One region of the Nonomuraea sp. NPDC049725 genome, then DNA from elsewhere that is predicted to be linked to it. Evidence: riboswitches for the same ligand, from Rfam matches in the RefSeq annotation. Region 1 holds a riboswitch; each other region holds the start of a gene.
The links. A riboswitch is a leader RNA that binds a small molecule or an ion and turns the genes downstream of it on or off. The one in region 1 is predicted to bind cyclic di-AMP.
Positions count from the first base shown of each region.

Region 1 (5,464 bases):
CGCTGGTGCGGGCCGGGCTGGCGATGATCCTGGGCGGCGTGGACGGGATCGAGATCGTGGGGGAGGCGGGTGACGGGGCGCAGGTGCCGCCGCTGGTCGCCGAGCACCGGCCCGACGTGGTGCTGATGGACATCCGGATGCCCGGCGTCGACGGGCTGGCCGCGACCGAGGCGCTGCGGGCGACCAAGGCGCCGCCGGAGGTCGTGGTGCTGACCACCTTCCACGCCGACGCGCAGGTGCTGCGGGCGCTGCGCGCGGGTGCCGCCGGGTTCCTGCTCAAGGACATCCCGCCCGTCGAGCTGGTGGCCGCGATCAGGAAGGTGGCCGCGGGGGAGCCGATCCTGTCGCCCGCTGTCACCCGGCAGCTCATCACCCACGTGTCGCACGGCGGCGCTGTCGGACGGGTCGAGCGGGCGCGCGGGCTGCTGTCTCGGCTCAGCGAGCGCGAGCGTGAGGTGGCGCTGGCGGTCGGGCGGGGCAGGTCCAACGCGGAGATCGGCCGCGAGCTGTACATGAGCGTGCCCACGGTCAAGGCGCATGTTTCGCGCATCCTTACCAAACTGGCGCTGAACAACCGGGTCCAGATCGCGCTGCTGGTCTACGACGCGAGCTGACGGGGCTGGGATTCCAGCTTTCCCGGGTTCTGTCGCGCCGGAGCCGTCCAGGCGGCCACCGGTCCGTGAGGCGTACCGGCCGGAGGCGAGGCTGGGGGCGGGGATTTGGGGGCGGGGCTGGGGCGCCGTGCCGAGGCTGGGGCGTGGGTGTCGGGTCCGCGAGGGCCGTGCCGGGTCCGGAGGGTGCCCTGCAGGCCAGGAGGGTGCCGTGCCGGGTCCGGGGATGTCCTACCCGGCCAGGGGGTGCCGTGCCGGTCCGAGGGTTTCGGGCGCAGGGGTGCCCGGGCGCGGGGGTGTCAAGGCCGGGAGTGCCGTGCGGGGTCCGGGGGATGCTGTGCAGGTTCCCTGGGGACTGTGCGGAGTCCCGGCAGCGCCGTGTGGGCACCGGCGGGTGCCGTGTGGGCCCTGGGGTTGCCGTGTCGGCTACGCGGAGTGTCGGGCCCGGGGGTGTTGCGTCCGGTCCCAGGGAGGGGGGAGAGTGCCGTGTCCGGCCCCCTGCGTGCTGTGGTCGGGCCTGTGCGGGCTGTGCCGGGTTCGGAGGGGGTGCTGCTGGGGCCTGTGGGGGCGGCGTGTGGGGGTGCGAGGCTTGGACGAGCGCTTGTCCCATCATGGGTGGCCGTTACGGACAGGTAGCGGGCAGCCGTACCCTTGTCTGAAAGGGCATGTCATGAAGGGACAGTGGGATGAGTTCAGCGGGTGAAGGCCTGTCTCGCCCGCTTCCCGAGCAGGTGCGGCTCAATGTGGTCGACCTCGCGGCCCAGGTTCTCGGTTCGATGCCCGCTGTGGCGGTGCCGGCGCCGTTGCGCGGCATCGCCAAGTTCGACCCGCGTAAGCGTGCCCGGCTGGGCAGTGCGCCGATCGCCGCGCAGTTGGAGAACGACAAGAAGTTCCGCGAGGTGGTCGCCGAGTCGGTGGCCTCCGGCTGGCCGGAGCTGGTGGCCTCGCTGGCCGAGGGGAACGTGCCGCCCGCCGCCGATCCGGTGCTGGTCGCCGCCGCGGCTTATCTCACGCGGCCACCTGGCTGGGCCGACATGGTGGAGTCGGCCCGCGCCGATCTGGAGCAGTCCGCCGCCGCGGCCGAGGGGTCGGAGCGCGAGGAGGTCGTCTCCCGGCTGCGCGAGCAGCTCGCCGCGCAGAAGAGCGCGGCCAAGGAGGAGGCCGAGCGGCTGCGCGAGCAGTTGAAGGCGGCCCGCGGCGAGAACTCCGAGCTGCGCCGCAAGCTGCACGAGGCCCGCGAGCGCGCGAAGGGCGCGGTGCGGCGGGCCGAGGAGATGGAGCAGGCCGCCGAGGAGGCCAGGCACGCGGCCACGGCCGCCGGCAGCGCGGGGGAGTCGGAGCTGCGGCGGCTGCGTGAGCGCCTGGCCGACGTGGAGAAGCAGCTCGAAGCCTCGCGCCGGGCCGCGCGTGAGGGGCGCAGCGTCGAGGACGCGCGCATCCGGGTGCTGCTCGACGCGTTGCAGGACGCCTCGGCGGGGCTGCGCAGGGAGCTGGCGCTGCCCACCATGATCAGCCGGCCGGCCGACTCGGTCGCGGCGCTCACCGGTGAGCGGCCGGGTGTGCGCGGCGTGCCCGCCCGCGCGCTGGCCGACGACGACCCGCAGCTGCTCGATCAGCTTCTGGCGCTGCCGCAGGTGCATCTGATCATCGACGGCTACAACGTGACCAAGTCCGGCTACGGCACGCTCACGCTCGCCGACCAGCGCGCCCGCCTGATGACCGGGCTCGGCGGGCTGGTCGCGCAGACGCGCGTCGAGGTGACCGTGGTGTTCGACGGCGCCGAGCTCAACTCTCCGGTGCAGGTGGTGGCGCCGCGCGGGGTGCGGGTGCTGTTCAGCGCGCCGGGTGAGATCGCCGACGACCTGATCCGCCAGCTCGTCCGGGCCGAGCCGCCCGGCCGGGCGATCGCCGTGGTGTCCTCCGACCGCGAGGTGGCCGAGTCCGTCAGGCGGATGGGCGCCAGGCCCGTGCCGTCCGCGCTGCTGCTGAGGCGGCTCGGTCGCGCCTAGATGACGAATATGGCGTTTAGGTGAGGATTACTCGCCACTTCTGTACTATTTCGCCCCGAGGATGATCCCCTGGGAGGCGACGCTGTGAGGTTGGGCCGGGTGCCGCTGGCCGCGGGTCTGGTGTTCGGACTGGTGATGACCCCCGTCGGAGGGGTGCTGGCCGATCCCAAGCCGACTCTCGCGCAGGCGAGAGCGAAGCTCGACAAGCTCAACGACAAGGCCGACAAGGTCGTGGACCGCTACAACACGGCCACCGAGAAGTACAAAGAGGCCAAGGCGCGCTACAGCCGGCTGAACGACACGTACAAGCGCAAGCTGGCGACCGTCGCGGATCTGCGCGGTGAGGTCGTCAACATGGCCGTCGAGACGTACAAGCTGGGGGGCGACTTCTCGACCCTGCCCACCATGATGACCAGCGACGATCCGGCCGATCTGCTGTATGGGATGGCGTTACGCGGGCAGCTCGCGCAGGAGCGCACCCAGAAGCTCGCCGCGTTCGACCGGGCCAATCAGGGGCTGAAGACCGACCGTGACCGCGCCGAGGAGGCGCTGGCCGCGGCCGACAAGGAGCGGGACGCGGTCAAGAAGGACCGGGCGGAGATCCTGGACCTCATCAAGGACCAGAAGAAGCTCCTCGACCGGCTGGGCGCGTACAAGGCGGGCAATCCCAACAGCACCGGCCTCAAGTACACGGGTCCCGCCTCGGGCAACGCGGCGGCCGTGCTGCGCTTCGCGTACGCGCAGGTCGGCAAGCCGTACGTGTTCGGCGGCACCGGGCCGGGCGGCTACGACTGCTCGGGGCTCACGCAGGCCGCCTGGCGGGCCGGTGGCGTGTCGCTGCCGCGCACGACCTGGCAGCAGTGGTCGTGGGGCGCCAGCCGCAAGGTGTCGCTCAACGCGCTGGAGCCCGGCGACCTGATCTTCAGCGAGGGCCTCGGGCACGTGAGCATCTACGCGGGCGGCGGCAAGATCGTGCATGCGCCGCAGACGGGTGACGTGGTGAAGGTGGTCACACTCTCGTCGTACGGGCGCCGCCTCGTGGGCGCCGTACGCCCCTGACAAGACGGGGTCGGCCCAAGTGTGAGGAGGGTCACACTTGGGTAACGAAACCCGCTGCTCCGGCGGGGGATGAGGACCTGACTCCCGGCGTGTCTGATCTTTACTCGCTTACTCAGGCTTTGCCATTACGTGACTTTTCGGCGTAACTTCTGGCGTCGCGGCGTTCCAGCCAGGACGCCCGCCGGTCACCATCGGGTCCCCCGATGTTCGACAGAGAGAACCATCCGCCGGTCACCGCGGCCAGCGCCCCCGAGGCGCGAAGACGCGGCGGTGGCCTGCCGAGTCCGTGCAGCCAGGAGGCACGGAGCCGGGGACCCAACGATCCCGTACGCGGTGATCAGGGGTGAATCGGCGCGTTCAGCGCCGTAGGGCGACTTCCAGGCCCGAATCCGTCAGCTAACCCGGTAGGCGTTCGTGGAAGCCCCTAGGAGCAATCCTGTCTACCCTCTCGCACAACCCCCGTCTGTCCCGTCTCGCCCTGAGTGGCGTAGCGCTGATCACCGTGACGGCCGGAGGTCTGGTCGTCCACGCCCCGACGGCGCAGGCGGCGACGACGAATGAGTTCGCCACCACCGCGGTGACCAAGACGGAGAAGTCCGTCAAGTCGTCGAAGGTGGCAAAGGTCGCTCGGCAGAAGGCCAAGGCCCGCAAGGCCGTCTCCGTGGCCAAGAAGCAGATCGGCGACCCGTACCGTTACGGCGCCACCGGCCCCGGGTCGTTCGACTGCTCCGGCCTCGTCCAGTACGCCTGGAAGAAGGCCGGGGTGAAGATCCCGCGCGTGACGAACAGCCAGTTCGCGCGCATCAGGAAGAAGGTCTCCTACAAGCACCTGCAGCCGGGTGACCTGATGTTCTTCCGCGGACTCGGGCACGTGGGCATGTACGTCGGCGACGGCAAGATGGTCCACTCGCCGAGAACGGGCCAGCGTGTGCGCGTCGAGAAGCTTCGCGGCTGGCGCAAGGCGTCGTTCGCGGGCGCGGTGCGTCCCGGTCTGTGACCTGCGCCGAAGGCCCCGTCCCCGCCCCGGGACGGGGCCTTCGGCCTTCCCGGGCTCCGGACCGGGCTGACGCTCAGGATCGGCGGCTACGATCGGGCAGCGTGTCCGACAGGGGGTCCGGCAGCGGGCCTGGAAATGGGCCCGGCGGCACGTCCGGCAAGGGGCTCGGCAGCACGTCCGGCAGCACGTCCGGCAGCACGTCCGGCGGCGCGCCCGGCAGCACGTCCGGGAGGGTGTCCGCGCGGGGGCGCCGGCGGGTCGTGCCGGTGGTGCTGCTGGTTGTCGCGGCGTCCCTGGCCGGGGGGTCCGGGCCGGTCCTGGGGCCGGGAGGCGCCGCCATCGAGGCGGGGGTGCTCGCCGGCGTGCGGGCGCGCTGGGGCGACGGGCTCGACGTCGTACGCGGTGAGCGGTCGCTCGTCGCCGGGCAGGACGCGCCCCCCGGGCTGCTGGCGGACCTGGCGCGCCGGGCCGACACCGCGGGGCGGCGGGTCGGCGGAGTGCTGGGCGGTGACGTCCGGGCCGTGGTCCTGGTGCCCGCCTCGGCGCGGGAGGCCGCCGTGCTGGCGGGCGTCGCGTCGGTCGACGGGCTGGCGGCGGTGGCCGACCGGGGGCGCGTGATCGTGGTGCCCGAGCACTTCGCCCGTCTCACCCCGGTCGGGCGTGACGTCGTGCTGGCCCACGAGCTGACCCACGTGGCCGCCGGGACCGACGGGCTGCCCGTCTGGCTGTATGAGGGCTTCGCCGACTACGTGGCCTACCGGGACGCCGGGCTGCCCGTCGAGGTGGCC
Region 1 covers NZ_JBFANJ010000005.1:371,925-377,388, reverse strand. The annotation lists gene AB0J53_RS15985 (response regulator transcription factor) at 1-614, shown strand, start outside; gene AB0J53_RS15980 (NYN domain-containing protein) at 1,388-2,620, shown strand; gene AB0J53_RS15975 (NlpC/P60 family protein) at 2,705-3,679, shown strand; cyclic di-AMP (ydaO/yuaA leader) riboswitch at 3,946-4,105, shown strand; gene AB0J53_RS15970 (C40 family peptidase) at 4,182-4,676, shown strand; gene AB0J53_RS15965 (hypothetical protein) at 4,778-5,464, shown strand, end outside.

Region 2 (5,464 bases), on a different contig from region 1:
TTGCGGTAGCACATGGTCATGCCGCCGATGTCGGTGCCGAGCGCGAACAGCTTGCCGTCGGCGTTGACGCCCGCCTCCCACTTGGCCGCCGGGAAGTCGGCCTTGCGGTCCTGCAGCCCGTGCTCGCCCAGGTCGGTGAAGAACTGCGGCCGGGCGGCCATCAGGCCCATCGCGCCCTCGTCGATGCCGACGATGTCGCCGGCGCCGCTGCCCGCCTGCAGGCGCTGGAGCAGCTGCGGCAGGTAGACGTCCTCGAACCGGTCGGTCAGGTTCGTGTACTTGATCTGGATGTTCGGGTGCTCGGCGTTCCACTTCTCGACGGCGGCGTCGTAACCGAAGTTCTCGCCACCGCCGAAGGTGTGCACATTGATCGTGACAGGCTCTGCCGCCGCCGTCGTCTCACCGGCCCCGGCCGGCGTCGTCGTGCCGCCGCCGCCACACGCGGCCGTCGCGACGGCCAGCGCCGCGACCATGACACCGGAAACAGCAAAGCGCTTGTGGTTCGTCATTCCGTACCCCTTTTGGGTGTGGATCGTGGGAGGTGCATCGCGGGGTGAGCCGCGAGAGGAAGGTCTGTGGGAGCGCTCCCACAAAGAGTGCCCGTACGGCGTGCGGACGTCAACGTCCCGAAACTCAACCGTTACCTCTGGGGTGTTTCGGGCCACTAGAAGCGGATTTTTCACCTTAAAGGGCTCATATAGCCCTTTGGGAGCGCTCCCATCTCATGCGCACCTATTCCACACCACTCCGGGCAGCCCGCCCCGGCGGCGGCGCGGATCAGCCGCAGGCCAGGGCGCGCTCCTCCAGCAGCCGCCGCTCCCGCCCGTTGCGCGTCAGCCCCGCCGCCCGCACGAACTCCGCCCGCGCCTCCGCCAGCCGGCCCAGCCGGAACAGCAGATCCCCGCGCACGCTCGGCAGCAGGTGGTAGCCGCGCATCGCGGGCTCCTCGGCGATCTGGTCCACCAGCCCCAGGCCCACCTCCGGGCCGTACGCCATCGCCAGCGCCACCGCCCGGTTCAGCTCCACCACCGGCGAGCGCGACAGGCGCGCCAGCTCCTCGTACAGCGCCGCGATCCGCGCCCAGTCGGTCTCCTCCGCCGTCAGCGCGCGCGCGTGACAGGCGGCGATCGCCGCCTGCAACGTGTACGGCCCCATCCCCCCGCCCGCATCCCCGCCCGCATCCTCGCCCGGAGCCCCGCCCGGAGCCCCGCCTGCATCCCCGCCCGGAGTCCCGCTCAGTTCCCCGCCCCGGTCCCTGCCCGGGTCCACGCTCCGGGCCCCGCTCAGCTCCTCGGCCCGCGCCAGCGCCGCCAGGCCGCGGCCGATGAGCAGCCGGTCCCAGCGCGCCCGGTTCTGCTCCAGCAGCAGCACCGGCTCGCCCGACGGCCCCACCCGCGCCGCCGCCCGCGACGCCTGGATCTCCATCAGCGCCACCAGCCCGTGCACCTCCGCCTCCATCGGCATCAGCCCGGCCAGCACCCGCCCCAGCCGCAGCGCGTCCTCGCACAGCCCCGGCCGCATCCAGTCGTCACCCGCCGTCGCCGAGTAGCCCTCGTTGAAGATCAGGTAGATGACCTCCAGCACCGACGACAGCCGATCCGCCAGCTCCGCACCCTCCGGCACCTCGAACGGCACCCCGCGCTCCGCCAGCGTCCGCTTGGCCCGCACCACCCGCTGCGCCATCGTCGACTCCGGCACCAGGAACGCCCGCGCGATCTCGTCCGTCGACAGCCCGCCCAGCACCCGCAACGTCAGCGCCACCCGCGCCTCCGTCGACAGCACCGGATGGCACGCCGTGAACACCAGCCGCAACAGGTCGTCCTCGATCTCCTCGACGCCCGGCAGCTCCGTCTCGTCGTCCAGCTCCCGGCCCAGCTCGACCAGCTTGCGCTCGAACCGCTCCCGCCGCCGGATCATGTCCACCGCCCGGCGCTTGCCCACGGTCATCAGCCAGGCGCCCGGATTGCGCGGCACCCCCTCCCGCGGCCACTGCTCCAGCGCCGCCACCAGCGCGTCCTGCGCCAGCTCCTCCGCCAGGCCGACGTCACGCACCATCCCGGCCAGCCCGGCGATCACCCTGGCCGCCTCGATCCGCCACACCGCCTCAATGGCCCGATGAGTCTCCGACGCCGTCACCCGCCCATGACAACAGCCCCACCCGCCTACTCGCAACCCAAGCGCTCTCTCGTGGGACGCACCCCTTCCCACCACGCGGCCCCTGCCGCTCAGTGGGGGTCACGCCTCCATGAGGCGGCGGCTTCCCACGAGCCGGCGGCTGCGCCGCACCACGCGGGCCCACAACCCACCGGCACCGCCCAGCCCAGCAACGGGGTCGGACCGCCCGGGGTACGGGCGGCCGGTGGGGCCGCGCCCCCGGGAGCCGGGCACCGGAGGGGCTGGGTCCGGCCTGCCGGTGGGGTCGGGCCGTCCGGGGTGCGCGCCGCCGGTGAGGCCGCGCCCCTGGGGCCGGGCCCAACTGAGGGGGGCGGGCCCGGGGGACCGGTGGGGGTGGGCCGTCCGGGGCGTGGGCCGCCGGTGGGGTGGGGCCGCCTCGGCGGAGGCCGCCAGAGGGCCGGATTGCCTGGGGGCCGGTGGGTTGGGCCGTCCGGGGCGTGGGCTGCCAGTGTGGTCGGGCCGCTCCGCCGGGGGTCGCCGGTGGGGTGGGGCCGCCTCGGCGGAGGCCGCCAGAGGGCCGGACTGCCCGAGGCGCCCCTTCCGGGGGCCCGCCCCCTCCCGGGGTTGCCGCCATCCTGGGGCTTCCGCCTGCCCGGCGGGGTGCGGCCTTCGGGGAGGGGGCGCCGCTTCCGGGAGTCACCCTTCCGGGGTTGCCGCCACCTGGGACTCCCCGCCTGCCCCGGCGGGGGCGCGGCCTCCCTGGGAGGAGGCCGCCGCAGCGGGGTCGCCTCCCACTGGGGCGTCGCTATCGGATGGTCAGGGTTCAGGTGGGGAGTCGAGGGTGGCGCGGAGGGTGGCGTGGCGTTGGGCGGTCTCGGGGGTCAGGGAGGTCTCGGGCATGTCCGAGGGGTCGAAGACCTGCCAGACGTCCAGGCCGATGCCGTCGTGGCCGGGCGGGACGGGGACGCGCAGGGCCCATTCGAGCGCCTCCTCCCGCGACTTGACCTGGATGAGCCAGAAGCCGGCGATGAGCTCCTTGGCCTCGGCGAACGGCCCGTCGATGACGCGGGCCTTGCCGCCGCTGTAGGCGATCCGGGCGCCGCGCGAGCTGGGGTGGAGCCCTTCGGCGGCCAGCAGGACGCCGGCTTTCACGAGCGACTCGTTGAAGGCCGTCATGTTGTCGACGAGCTCCTGGCTCGGCAGGGCGCCGGCCTCGGTCTCCTCGCTGGCCTTGCCGACGATCAGGAATTTCACGGTGCGTTCTCCTCGTCCAGGCGGTGAAGCGGGCTCCCGGCGAGCCTGCCACACCTGTGCGTCGTCCCGGAGGGGGCCGGATCGACACGGGGAGGGGAGAAAACGCGGAAGCGCGCGCCCGGGGGAGGGGCGCGCGCTTCGCGAAGGGAGGTCAGGCGGCGTACGAGGGGTAGCCGTAGCCGACGACCTGGGACTTGGGCCGGACGCGCTCCTCGACCTTGCCGTTGCCGGTGTTGCCCTCGATCGTGGAGATCGTGCCGTCGCCGTTGTCCTTGACGACGAAGCCGACGTGCTGGATGGCGCTGATGCTCTTGCTGCCGTTCCAGGCGAAGAAGACGACGGCGCCGGGCCTGGCCTCGGTGCCCCAGCGGTCGTTGGCGGCGAACCACTTGGCGTGGGTGACGGTGTAGGCGTCCCAGCCGACCTGCGGGCGGGCGCCGGTCTGCTCGCCGACCCAGGAGACGAACATGGAGCACCAGGGGGCGTTGAGGTAGGCGCTGGGGTTGCCGCCGTCGCGGGCGACGGTCTCGAGGGCGCGCTTGGAGCTGGCGTACCACTCCTGGAACTTGGTGCCGCCGCCGTAGGCGTTCTCGGAGGTGCCGACCTGGGCCTTGGCCAGGGCCAGGACCTGGGAGGCGGTGACGTTGACCTGGTTGGCGCCGGCCCTGGTCTGCGTGGACTCGGACATGGTCTGGGTCTCGACCTGGTGGCCGGGCTCGGCGGCCTGGGCGGGGAGTGCGGTGGTCATCCCGGCGCCGAGTCCGGCGGCCAGGACGGTTGCGCCGAGGGTGGCGCGGAGGGAGGCGCCGGCGCGGGGGTGAAGCTTCTTCGGGGCACGGGTAAGACGGTGCTTCGCCATCGAGGGGATTACTCCTTGCTTCCATGCCGCTTACCGGGTTAGCTGACGGGTTCGGGCGTGGAAGCTGCCCTACGGCACACAAGGTGCCGATTCACCCCAAAGGACATGGGTCCCCGGCTCCGCGCAAGGCGGATTCAGCGGTCACAGGACGATCCTGTGAGTGTCGTGCGATGGTTGGCAACGACCGGACAAACCGGACGTAAGCCGCGAATGCGCCATAAGGTAATACATCCGCCAAGGCATTACAAGTCGATAAAGTCGCAGCTAGGCGAGTTGCCCGCGCGCGTCGGCCAGGAGCCCCATCATGGCAAGGGATTCGTCAAGAGGCATGATCGCGCTCTCGGTCCGGTTCTCGGCCAGCGCGTCCCGCACCTCGCGCAGCTCCCCGGCGTAGCCGTTGTCGGCCGGGTCGAGCTCGTGCTCCTCGGTCTCCATCGACGGCCCGCTGAGCACCACCCGCCGGGGCGCCCAGAACGGCGCGTCCAGGTCGGCGCGCATCCCGGTGCCCACGATGCTGGCCGAGTTGGGGAAGTGCGCGAGCAGCGAGGTGTCGACCAGCGCCCGCCGGCCGCCCGGGTAGACGAGCACCCCGCCCGCCTCCGCGTCGACCCCGTTGGGCGCCAGCGCGCCCGTCAGGTGCATGGACTCGGGCATGCCGAGGAAGAGCTGGGCCAGCCCCAGGGGATAGATGCCCAGGTCGAGCAGCGCGCCCCCGCCCAGCTCGGGCGCCCACAGCCGGTGCGCGGGATCGTACGGCAGCGCGAACCCGAACGAGGCCCGCACCGAGCGGATCTCCCCGAAGCGCGGGTCGTCCTTGAGCATGCGCACCAGCGGGTTGAACCGCATCCACATGGCCTCCATCAGGAAGACCCCGGCCTCGCGGGCCAGGCGGACCATGCGCTCGGCGTCGGCCAGGCTCGCCGCCAGCGGCTTCTCGCACAGCACCGCCTTGCCCGCCGCGATCGCGGCCTCGGCCACCTCCAGGTGCTGGGCGTGCGGGGTCGCCACGTAGACGGCGTCGACGGCCGGGTCGGCGCACAGCTCGGCGTAGGAGCCGTGGGCGGACTCGGCGCCCAGCGTCGCCGCCAGCGCCTTGGCCCGGCCCAGGTCGCGGGAGCCGACGGCGGCCACCCGCATGCCCGGCTCCGCCGCGATGACCGCCCCCACGGTCCTGGCGATGCCGCCCGTCGCCGCGATGCCCCACGCTAGATCTCGCACGCGGGAGATCGTACTGAT
Region 2 covers NZ_JBFANJ010000022.1:33,819-39,282, reverse strand. The annotation lists gene AB0J53_RS39310 (extracellular solute-binding protein) at 1-509, opposite strand, end outside; gene AB0J53_RS39305 (RNA polymerase sigma factor) at 778-2,136, opposite strand; gene AB0J53_RS39300 (YciI family protein) at 2,932-3,369, opposite strand; gene AB0J53_RS39295 (CHAP domain-containing protein) at 3,521-4,228, opposite strand; cyclic di-AMP (ydaO/yuaA leader) riboswitch at 4,241-4,378, opposite strand; gene AB0J53_RS39290 (Gfo/Idh/MocA family oxidoreductase) at 4,493-5,446, opposite strand.
Region 2: another riboswitch for cyclic di-AMP. It lies ahead of AB0J53_RS39295 (CHAP domain-containing protein); the one in region 1 lies ahead of AB0J53_RS15970 (C40 family peptidase).

Region 3 (5,464 bases), on a different contig from region 1:
ACATGGAGCTCTACCTTCGCATCGCGATCGAGCTCTACCTCAAGCGGCTCGTCGTGGGCGGCATCGAGAAGGTCTTCGAGATCAACCGCAACTTCCGCAACGAGGGCGCGGACTCCACGCACAACCCCGAGTTCACCATGATCGAGGCCTACGGGACCTACCTCGACTACAACGACATGGCCGACCTGACCCAGCGCATGTACCAGAAGGCCGTGGTGGCCGCGCTGGGCACGACCGTGGTGGTGCACGACGGCGTCGAGGTCGACCTGGGGCTGCCCGAATGGCCTCGGGTGAAGCTCTACGACCTGGTGTCCGGCGCGGTGGGCGAGGAGATCACCACCGAGACGCCGCTGGAGCGGGTGCGCGCGCTGGCCGACAAGCACGAGGTGCACTGGGACGCCAAGTGGGGCCAGGGCAAGCTGGTCCAGGAGCTGTTCGAGGAGCTGGTCGAGCACACGCTGATCCAGCCCACGTTCGTCATGGACTACCCGCTGGAGACCTCCCCGCTGACCCGGCAGCACCGCGACAACCCGCTGCTCACCGAGAAGTGGGACCTGATCGGGTTCGGCACCGAGCTGGGCACCGCCTACTCGGAGCTGGTCGACCCGATCGAGCAGCGCCGCCGCCTGGTCGAGCAGTCGCTGCTGGCGGCCGGCGGCGACCCGGAGGCCATGCAGCTCGACGAGGACTTCCTCCAGGCGCTGGAGTACGCCATGCCGCCGACGGGCGGCATGGGCGCCGGCATCGACCGGATGATCATGGCTTTCACCGGCAAGAACATCCGCGAGACGATCCTCTTCCCGCTGGTCAAGCCCTCCCGTTGAGCCGCACCGGCAGGGTGGCGAGCCCGCGCAGCACCAGGTTTCCCTTGTACGGCGGCGCGGGGTCGGCCAGCTCCAGCTTCGGGGCCGCCTGAGCCAGGGCGCGCAGCGCGATCTCGCCCTCCAGCCTGGCCAGCGGCGCCCCGAGGCAGAAGTGGATGCCCAGCCCGAACGCCAGATGCCGGCCCGGCGTCCGCTCCACGTCGAAGCGGTCCGGGTCGGCGAACGCGGCGGGGTCGCGGTTGGCGGCCCCGACCAGCGCCAGCACCGCGCTGCCGGCGGGCACGGCGGTCCCGGCCAGCTCCACGTCCTCCAGCGTCACGCGCATGGTGAGCTGCACGGGCGGGTCGTACCTGAGCACCTCCTCGACCACCTGCTGGGGCGCGTCGGCGGCGCGCCCGAGCACGCCGTGCCTGACCAGGTTGAGCACGCCGTTGCCGATGAGGTTGACGGTCGTCTCGTGCCCGGCCACGAGCAGCAGCACGCAGGTGCCCAGCAGTTCCTGCTCGGTCAGCTCCTCGACCTGGGCGAGCGCGCTGAGCAGGTCGTCGCCGGGCCGCTCGCGCCGCAGCGCGATGAGGCGGCGGAAATACGCGCGGAACTCCTCCCGGTCGTGCTCGGTCCGGGAGATCAGGTCCGGCGGCACGATCGGGTCGAGGCTCCTGGCGAGCGTCTCGCTCCAGCCGCGGAAGCGCTCGTGGTCCTCGGGCGGCACGCCGAGCATCTCGCTGATCACCATGACGGGCAGCGGGTAGGCGAACGCGCTCATCAGGTCGGCCTCGTCGGGCAGCGCGTCGAGGAGCCCGGCGGTGATGGCCTCGATCCGCGGGCGCAGCCGCCTGATCATGCCCGGGGTGAAGGCCCGGCTGACCAGGCCGCGCAGCCGGGTGTGGTCCGGCGGGTTCATCATCAGGAACGAGCGGGGCGGCTCGCCGTCGGGCGGGGGGCCGTGGCCGAACCGGGCGTCACGCAGCACCGCGGAGCAGAGCTCGTGCGTGGTGGCGACGAGGAGCCCGCCGCGGGTCCGCAGCAGCGCGTCGCTCTCGCGCAGCTCGCGGTAACGGGTGTACGGGTCGCGCAGGAAGCCGGGGTCGGATGGATCGAACCCGAGCATGTCCGTTGGCGTCAAAGGAGCGTAGTCAGGATCGCTGTGATCGATCATCATGCTCCGATAAGTGCCGACATATGGCGAGTACTTCACATACAACGGATCATGTCAACGGAGGAGGTCAAGTGCGGCGAATTTCGTGCTTGACGACCTTTCCTGGATGCGTTTACCGTCTGCGAGGATGTGCCGCTCCGGTCGGGCCCTAGACGTCTCCGGGTGGTGCTGGTGGGGGGAGGGCTCCCGATGGATGTGCTCACAGAAGGCGTTGAACTGAGCCGTGCCGACCTGGCGTTGCTGGCCGAACTGGCCAAGGGCGTCACCGTGGACCGGGTCGGCCGACGCCTTGACATCAGCGGTCGCACCGTGCGGCGAAGACTGCGCGGCATCTGCGACCGCATAGGCGTGGCCACCGCGATCGAGGCGGTGGCCTGGGCCGCCCGCAGGCAGCTCATCTAACGCCGCTGGCCGGCTCTGGCGCCGCTAGTCGGCGATGCGGACGGCTCCGGCGAAGGGGCGCCGGGCGATGGACGCGATCCGCACCACGTCGCCGGTGCGCGGCGCGTGCACCATCATGCCGCCGCCCAGGTAGATGCCCACGTGGTGCAGGTCGTTGTAGAAGAACACCAGGTCGCCCGCGCGCAGCTCCTCCTTGGAGATGTGCCGGCCGGCGGTCCACTGGTCACCGGTGTAGTGCGGCAGCGAGATGCCCACCTGCTGGTAGGCGGCCATCACCAGACCGGAGCAGTCGTAGCCGCGCGGCCCTTCGGCGCCCCAGATGTACGGCTTGAGCTGCTGGGTGAGCGCCCACTTGGCGGCCTGGGCAGCCTTGCCCGAGCCGGGGATCGGCAGGTTGACCTTGACCGCCGGGGTGCCCGGCCGGCCGGCCTCGCCGAGTGCGCGCCTGAACAGGCTGCTCTCGACCTTGCCGACGAGCTTGACGATCCGGTCGCGCTTGGCGTCGAGGTCCTTGACGATCTTCGAGACCTCGGTGATGCGGGCCTTGGCGCCGGCGCGGGCCCGCTCGGCCGCCTGCATCGCCTTGGTGAGCTGGAGGATCTCCTCGCCCTGCTGCTGCTGGATCGCGTAGTTGGTGGCCGCCAGGTCGAGGTAGCCCTCGGGGTCGTCGGAGTTGACGAACGCCAGGGTGCCCGACAGGCCGCCGTTGATGTAGGTGGTCTGCGCGAGCAGGATCGCCTTGGAGCGCTTGTCGGCCAGCTCGGCCTCGCTGGCGGCCAGCGTCTTCTTGGCGTTGTCGGCGGCCTTCTGGGCCGTCTTGAGCTTCTCCCGCTGGCCGTTGTACTGCTCGGCCAGCGTCTCGATCTCCAGGTGCATCTCCTCGACCTGCTCGGAGAGCTCCTTGAGCGAAGGCTTGGGGTCGGCGGAGGCTGGTGAGCCCAAGGGCAGAGCGAGGACCAGTGCGGCCACGGCGGCCAAGCCGACGACACCGAATCGCTTCTTGCCAGAGCGCCTGTCCAACCAAGCTCCTTCCGTTGACGCCTACCGGGTTAGCTGACGGGTTCGGGCCGGAGCAGCCCTACCGAGCGTGGCTCGGATTCACCCCTGGCAGCGGGTTGACGCCGCCGGCGGGTCCCCGGCTCCCCTCGCGGGGATTGGGCGTGTCGACCGCGCGGTGTGCGCGGGTGACATCGTCGCTGGACACTAATGCACTCCTGGTTCCTGCTCAACCGGAACTGCCGAGTCTGTAGAGGTTTCACAACCGACGGGTCACAAGGTGATCTCGTGGCGAGCCGTACAGAAAAGACTTTATGCCCTCTTTGCCCCAAGTTCGCCCGATCGTGAAACTGTAGGAATCGTGCAATCCGGAGCGTGCACGCACAGTGACGGTCCGGGAGTTTGGGTCGAGCCGTAATGGGGTCTGTACTCTGGATGGCCATGGAGCAGGTCGCCGAGCTAGCGGTCCCCGAGACCGAAGTGCTCGTCAGGCGCGCGCGGACCAGGGACGTCAGGGCGATCAAGCTCCTGGTCGACACCTACGCCGGCGTCGGGCGCAAGATGCTGGAGAAGGCCACCGTCACGCTGTACGAGGACGTCCAGGAGTTCTGGGTGGCCGAGCGGGGCGGCGAGGTCGTCGGCTGTGGCGCGCTGCACGTGCTCTGGGAGGATCTGGCCGAGATCCGCACCGTGGCCGTGCACCCCTCGGCCCGGGGTTTCGGCATCGGCCATCGCGTGGTCTCGGCTCTCATCAGGACCGCTCGGGAGCTTGGGCTGGAACGTGTATTTTGTCTCACTTTCGAGGTGGACTTCTTCGCGAGGCACGGGTTCCGTACGATCCAGGGCACGCCCGTCTCACCCGAGGTGTACGCCGAACTCCTGGCCTCGTACGACGAGGGCGTCGCGGAGTTCCTCGACCTCGAACACGTCAAGCCGAACACCCTGGGCAACACACGCATGCTGCTCCACTTGACAGCGGGTGACGCGGACCTTGACTGCCGAGAAAGGTGATTGTTGATACCTATGTCGATACGTTGGGCAGGACAGGCATGTGCCCTGACACGTGCCACATGCGCACTCGAAGCGAGGTGACACGGTGAGCACAGGACAGCCGCCGTATCCACAGGACGATTCCCCCGAGAACTCCCCTGAATACGGCCAGAACGCAGGACGCCCCCAAGGGCAGCCCGACCCCGACGCGACGGTCGTCGGCTACCGCGTGGACGACCCCTACGGCCAGCAGCCCCCCTACGGTCAGCAGCAGGGTTACGGCCAGCAGCCCCAGTACGGCCAGCAGCCCCAGCAGGGCTACGGCCAGCAGCAGGGTTACGGTCAGCAGCCGCAGTACGGCCAGCCGGACTACGGTCAGCAGCAGGGCTACGGCCAGCAGCCGCAGTACGGTCAGCAGCCGCAGTCCCAGCCGGGTTATGGCCAGCAGCCCCCGTCGGGTCAGCAGCCCCAGTACGGCCAGCCCGACTACGGCCAGCAGCAGCAATATGGTCAGCAGCCGCAGTCGCAGCCCGACTACGGCCAGGGTTACGCCCAGCAGCCGCAGTCGCAGCCGGGTTACGGCCAGCAGCCGCAGTACGGCCAGCCGGACTACGGTCAGCAGCAGGCTTACGGCCAGCAGCCCCAGTCCCAGCCTGGCTACGGCCAGCAGCCGCAGTCGCAGCCGGGCTACGGCCAGCAGCAGTACGGTCAGCCCGACTACGGCCAGCAGCAGGGCTACGGGCAGCAGCAGTACGGTCAGCAGCCCCAGTACGGGCAGCAGCAGTACGGCCAGCCCGCCTACGGTCAGCAGCAGGGTTACGGCCAGCCCCAGTACGGGCAGCAGTACGGCCAGCCGGTGGGCATCCAGCCGCCCGGCGCCCCCGCGCCGCTGGCGGAGTGGTGGCAGCGCCTGGTGGCGAGGATCGTCGACGGCCTGATCTTCGGCGTCGTCTACTTCATCATCAACCTCATCCTGGGCATCTTCTTCGTCGTCAGCTACAACTCGGTCACCGGCGTCACGACGGGTATCGCGAGCTCCTTCTTCGTCGGCGTCATCCAGTACCTCCTCCTGGCCGCGCTCTACGTGGCCTAC
Region 3 covers NZ_JBFANJ010000004.1:115,903-121,366, forward strand. The annotation lists gene lysX (bifunctional lysylphosphatidylglycerol synthetase/lysine--tRNA ligase LysX) at 1-824, shown strand, start outside; gene AB0J53_RS11715 (cytochrome P450) at 808-1,950, opposite strand; gene AB0J53_RS11720 (LuxR C-terminal-related transcriptional regulator) at 2,173-2,385, shown strand; gene AB0J53_RS11725 (NlpC/P60 family protein) at 2,410-3,405, opposite strand; cyclic di-AMP (ydaO/yuaA leader) riboswitch at 3,409-3,556, opposite strand; gene AB0J53_RS11730 (amino-acid N-acetyltransferase) at 3,823-4,392, shown strand; gene AB0J53_RS11735 (RDD family protein) at 4,478-5,464, shown strand, end outside.
Region 3: another riboswitch for cyclic di-AMP. It lies ahead of AB0J53_RS11725 (NlpC/P60 family protein); the one in region 1 lies ahead of AB0J53_RS15970 (C40 family peptidase).

Region 4 (5,464 bases), on a different contig from region 1:
TGATCAAGCTGGCCCTCGACACCCCGTACGTGGGCGGCGTGTCGTTGCAGCCGCAGTTCGGCTCGGGCCGGTCGGGGGCCATCGACCCGATGGACCGCCTGACCCACACCGGCGTGCTCAAGCGGCTCGGCCCGCAGACCGGCGGCCTGGTGACCTGGCGCGACCTGACCGCGCTGCCGTGCTCGCACTCGCACTGCTGCTCGGTCGGCTACCTGATCCGCGACGACTCCCGGCAGTGGCGCTCGCTGGTGGCGCTGATCGGCCACGACCGGCTCAAGGAGAACCTGGGCCTGGTCGCCAACCGCATCGCCGACTCCGAGATCCCGCGCGAGCTGCGGCTGGCCGTCCAGGAGTCGCTGCTCGGCCTGCTGTCGGAGCAGTCGTCGCTGTCGCACCCCCGGATCGGCGACCTGTGGCGCAACATCTGCGAGAACTGCGACCTCGGCGTCTCCACCCTGCTGGCGCTGGCCTCGTCCGCGCTGCCGGGCAGGCGGGCGAAGCTGCGCCGGATGCTGGGCGAGCGGGTGGTGCGGGTGACGGTCAAGCCGTTCATGGACCTGTCGACCATGATCGAGGAGCGGCTGACGCAGTGCTGCGTGCACGTGGGCACGCGGTCCGACCGTGACCAGTGCGCGCCGTTCTGCGCCGTGCAGGCGTGGCCGCAGCTCTCGGCCCAGCGGCTGTCGGCGGTGGCCGCCGAGCCGAGGGTACGGCTCCCGCTGGAGGTGATCACGTGAAGGCCGAGCCGTACGATCCGCTGAGGTTGTGCGTCTATGCCACGGTCGCGCTGCTGGCGTGGCTGTTCGGGCCGTGGGCGTTGCTGGCGTTCGCCGGGCTGGGGTTCGCGGGCTACTGGAAGGCGCGGCGGGCCGGGCTGACCCGGAGCAAGTGCCTGCTCCGGGACACCCGGCTGGTGCTGGCCTACCTGGGGCTGCTGGCGGCGCTCGCGGTGGCGGCGATCATCTTCTGGTGACGGCCGCCAGGTTCATCACGGTGACCTCGGGGCCCTTGCCCCAGTACATGATCGTGGTGGGCGAGGACGACGTTCCGCTGCCGTAGCTGGCGGACCCGTCGGGCGACACCCGGTTCACGCCGGCGATCTTGCCGGTGGTCGGGTCGTAGACCGCGACGGGCGCGACGTACTCCTTGGCCGGATCGGCGTCACCTCTGACCGGCATGACCGAGGCGAACCGGTCGCCCAGGACCTCCCCGTGGAAGCCGAGCGACGGGAGCAGCGTGGCGTCGGAGCCGTCGAGGCCCTGCACCAGGAGCCCGCCGCCCTTGGCGTCGCCGTAGCACCACTCGGCGGCGCAGGTCAGCTTCGTGACGGAGCCGGAGGCCGGGAGCGGAATCTTCTCGCCGGTCACCAGGTCGACCCTGCGATCCTGGTTCTTCTGCCCGCGCTCGCCCGGCGCGTAGCCGACGGCGTACGGCCAGGAGTCCAGGTGGAGGCCGTCGGAACCGGCGACCTTCTCGGGCTCGCCGCCGGACAGCGGAAGCCGGTGTACACCCCCGTCGCGTACGGACCAGACCAGGGCGTCCTCGGTGAGGCCGATCCGCTCCACGTTCGCCAGGTCGCCGGTGACCTCGCCGACGCGCTGGGCGGTGCCGCCCTCGCGGGGGATGATCCAGAAGTCGGCCCACTTGTCCCTGTCGTTGGGCGTGGTGCCGTACCAGGCGAAGTACCGCTCTCCCACCTCGACGTCCTGGACGAAGTAGCCCTTGACGCCTTCGGGGGCGGGCATGTCGCCCACCACCCTGGTCGTGCGGGCAGTGCTGTCGTAGATCTCCAGGCGGCCGGCCTTCTCGAAGGAGGACTCGGCGGTCAGCAGCACCTCGGTGGGGGAAATTCCGGTCACCGGGCGATATTTCCAACCATCGGGGGCCGCCGCCGGCATCGTGAACACCGCCTCCGGCCACACCTCGGCCACCGGCTTCACCTCCGCCACCCTGGGGACGGCACTGGCCACCTCCCCGGGCGACACCGTGGTCACCGCGACCGCCGGCTCCACCGAGACCCGAGGCTCCCCCCGCCACACCGCCATCGTCCCCCCGGCCACCAGCACCACCGAGGCGGCCGCCAGGGCCATGCCCGCCCACTGCCGGCGTCGCCGCGACCGCCGCCGGGCCGCGACGGCCGCCGCCAGCCCGCCGGTCGGCGTGACGTGCCCGGCCCCGGCACGCAGGGTCCGGACCAGGTCCTCTTCGCTTCTCATCGTGCCTCCTGCAGCATTCGCTTGATCCGGAGCTTGTCCAGGGCACGCGCCGCCTGGCTGCGCACGGTGCCGCGCGAGACGCCGAGGATCGCGGCGATCTCCGCGTCGGGCAGGTCCTCGTAGTAGCGCAGCACGAGGACCACTCGCATCCTGGGCGGCAGCCGTTGCAGGTCCGCCCACAGGTCCGCATCCTCGTAACGGTCGAAGCGCCCCTTCTCCGGCACGACGGACACCAGTTCCTCCCGGTGCCTGCGCCGCCACGAGGTGATGTGCAGCCTGACCATGGTCGTGCGCACGTACCCCTCGGGGTCGTCCTTCTTGCGCACCCGTGACCAGGCGTCACCCAGCCTGGCCAGGGCCTCCTGGACGAGGTCCGCCGCGTCGTCCGCGTTGCCGGACAGCACGTAGCCGTACCGGAGGAGCGCGTCGCCCCGGCTCCGGACGAACTCGTCGAACTCGGTTGTGTGGTCCACGTATCCAGGGATCCTCCAGCACGCCGTACCGTTGCACGAAACGCGAAAAGCGCGCGCCCCCGGAAGGGGACGCGCGCTTTCGAGGCGGTCTGATCAGGCGGCGTACGACGGGTAGCCGTAGCCGGCGACCTGCGAGGTGGGACGGACCCGCTCCTCGACCTTGCCGTTGCCGGTGTTGCCCTCGATCGTGGAGATCGTGCCGTCACCGTTGTCCTTGACGACGAAGCCGACGTGGTCGATGGAGCTGATGTCCTTGCTGCCGCTCCAGGAGAAGAAGACCACGGCGCCGGGCTTGGCCTCCTGGCCCCAGCGGTCGTTGGCGGCGAACCACTTGGCGTGGGTCACGGTGTAGGCGTCCCAGCCGACCTGCGGACGGGCGCCGGTCTGCTCGCCGACCCAGGAGACGAACATCGAGCACCAGGCGGCGTTCAGGTAGTCCTGGCGGTTGCCGCCGTCACGCTGGACGGTCTCGGCGGCGCGCTGGGAGTTGGCGTACCACTCCTGGAACTTGGTGCCACCGCCGGCGGCGTTCTCGGAGGTGCCGACCTGGGCCTTGGCGACGGCCAGGACCTGCGAGGCGGAGACGTTGACCCTGGTGTTCTGGTTCGTGGCGGCCTGCTGGGCCTGGGCGGCCTGCGGCTGGGTGTTGGCGGTGGTCGCGGTGCTGGCGTCCGCCGACACGTGGGCGCCGAAAGCGGTCGCGACGAGCGCGGCGCCGAGGACGGCCTTGGACACGTTGATCTTGGGGGTGCGGATGGGGCGCATTAAGGGTAACTCCTCGCTTCCATACCGCTTACCGGGTTAGCTGACGGGTTCGGGCGTGGAAGCTGCCCTACGGCGATGTTGGTGCCGATTCACCCCGGTGGAACACATGGGTCCCCGGTTCCGCGTGTGAGCGGATTCAGCGGTCACAGGTCGGTCCCTGTGATGGACGGTGGGTCGTGACGCCCGAGAGTCGGTCGCGTCTTACCCGCGTACAGAAATGTCCAACACACCCCTGACCTGGGTAATTCCCTCGTAACGAAATTTCCACGAAACCGGCCGCGGGCGGGGGCCCGCGGCCCGGCTACTCCGCGGGAACGTAAAGGCTGAGCGTCTCGGCGATGCACGCCGGGCGCTTCTCGCCCTCGACCTCGATGGTCATCTTGAGGTTGGACAGGTAGCCCGCCGGTGTCCCCTTGACGTCGGTCAGCTCGGCCGTGGCCCGCACCCTGGCCCCGACCGGCACCGGGCGGGGGAAGCGCACCTTGTTCAGGCCGTAGTTGACGCCCATCGCGATGCCCTCGACCCGCACCAGCTCGAACATGAACGCCGGCAGCAGCGACAGGCTCAGGTAGCCGTGCGCGATCGTGCCGCCGAACGGGCCCTCCTTGGCCCGCTCCACGTCGACGTGGATCCACTGGTGGTCGTCGGTGGCGTCGGCGAAGAGGTTGACCTGTTCCTGGGTGACGGTGCGCCACTCGGTGGGGCCGAACTTCTCGCCGACGGCAGCCTTGAGTTCCTGTACGTTCGCGAAGGTCCGCATGAGGCGGAACGCTATTGCGCCGGTGGGACCGCTGCCAAGTTCAGCACCCGGAACTTGTCCGGCTTGTCCCCCTTGGTGGCGCCCCAGTAGAAGACGGTGCTCGGTTCCGACGAGACGCCCGCCCCGTACCAGTTGCCCGGGTTGCCGAAGCTCACCATCGTGCCCGTCGCCAGGTCGTACACCGCATTGCCCGCCGCCAGGAACCGGTCCAGGATCGGGTAGCGCGCCACGCCCATGCCGATGCCGCGCGCGACCTCCCGGGGCGGCTGCGAGCCGTCGACGCGGCTGATGACCGTGCCGCGCTCCGCCCGGCCGTAACACCAGACCGGCCCGCAGCGCATGCCCTGCACGCCCGGCGGCGCCGCCACGGTGAGGCTGGAGCCGTCCTCCAGGTTCACCAGCCGGAGCTGGTTGCGGTCCAGGTCCCCCGGCAGGTCGGTCACGTCGGTGGCCCAGGGCCACTGGATGAGGTGCAGGCCGTCGCTGCCGGGGACGCGCTCGGGCTCGATCCCGCCGAGCGGGTGCCGCCACACGCCGCCGTCGACCTCCGACCAGACGACGTGGTCGCCGTCCAGGCCGATCGCGTCGAGGTCGGCGTCCTGGCCCACTCGGCTGGCCACCAGCCTGGCCTCGCCGCCGGCCAGCGGGACCGTCCAGATGTCGCGGATCTGCGCGCCGTCGCCCTGCTCGCCGTACGCGAACCAGGCGACGTTCGCGCCGTCCACGGTCACGCCCTGCACGATGTACTTCTTCAGCCGGTCGTCCTTCGGCACCTCGGCGACGAGCCTGGCCTTTCCGGTACGCGAGTCGTACACCTCGAACTTGCCGGCCTTCTCGAACGACGACTCGGCGCTGAGCAGGACCTCCGTGGGGCTGATGGCGGTGATGGGGCGGTAGCGCCAGCCGTCGGAGTTCCTGGCCGGCATGGTGAACACCGCCTCCGGCCACAGCTCCGCCGCCACCGCTTCCACCGGCTCGACGGGCACCGGGGCGATCGACGCCGTGGCCGTCGCCAGCGGCTGCGGGTTCTCCTGTACGGCGGTGCCCCTGAAGACCGCCGTGCCCGTGCCCGCGACCGCCACCACGGCCGCCGCGGCCAGCAGTTGCGCCCTTCTCCTGGCGCGCCGCCGCCTGCGCAGCCGGGCGACCCCCGCCAGCAGGTCCGGCTCCGGCGCGTCCGCGGCGCCCTGCCGCAGCGCCGTGACCAGCTCGTCCTCTGTCCTCACGCCCGTCCCCTTTCGAGCATCGCC
Region 4 covers NZ_JBFANJ010000001.1:650,521-655,984, forward strand. The annotation lists gene AB0J53_RS03370 (radical SAM protein) at 1-737, shown strand, start outside; gene AB0J53_RS03375 (hypothetical protein) at 734-973, shown strand; gene AB0J53_RS03380 (hypothetical protein) at 960-2,216, opposite strand; gene AB0J53_RS03385 (SigE family RNA polymerase sigma factor) at 2,213-2,689, opposite strand; gene AB0J53_RS03390 (CHAP domain-containing protein) at 2,783-3,454, opposite strand; cyclic di-AMP (ydaO/yuaA leader) riboswitch at 3,465-3,606, opposite strand; gene AB0J53_RS03395 (MaoC family dehydratase) at 3,756-4,214, opposite strand; gene AB0J53_RS03400 (hypothetical protein) at 4,226-5,440, opposite strand; gene AB0J53_RS03405 (SigE family RNA polymerase sigma factor) at 5,437-5,464, opposite strand, start outside.
Region 4: another riboswitch for cyclic di-AMP. It lies ahead of AB0J53_RS03390 (CHAP domain-containing protein); the one in region 1 lies ahead of AB0J53_RS15970 (C40 family peptidase).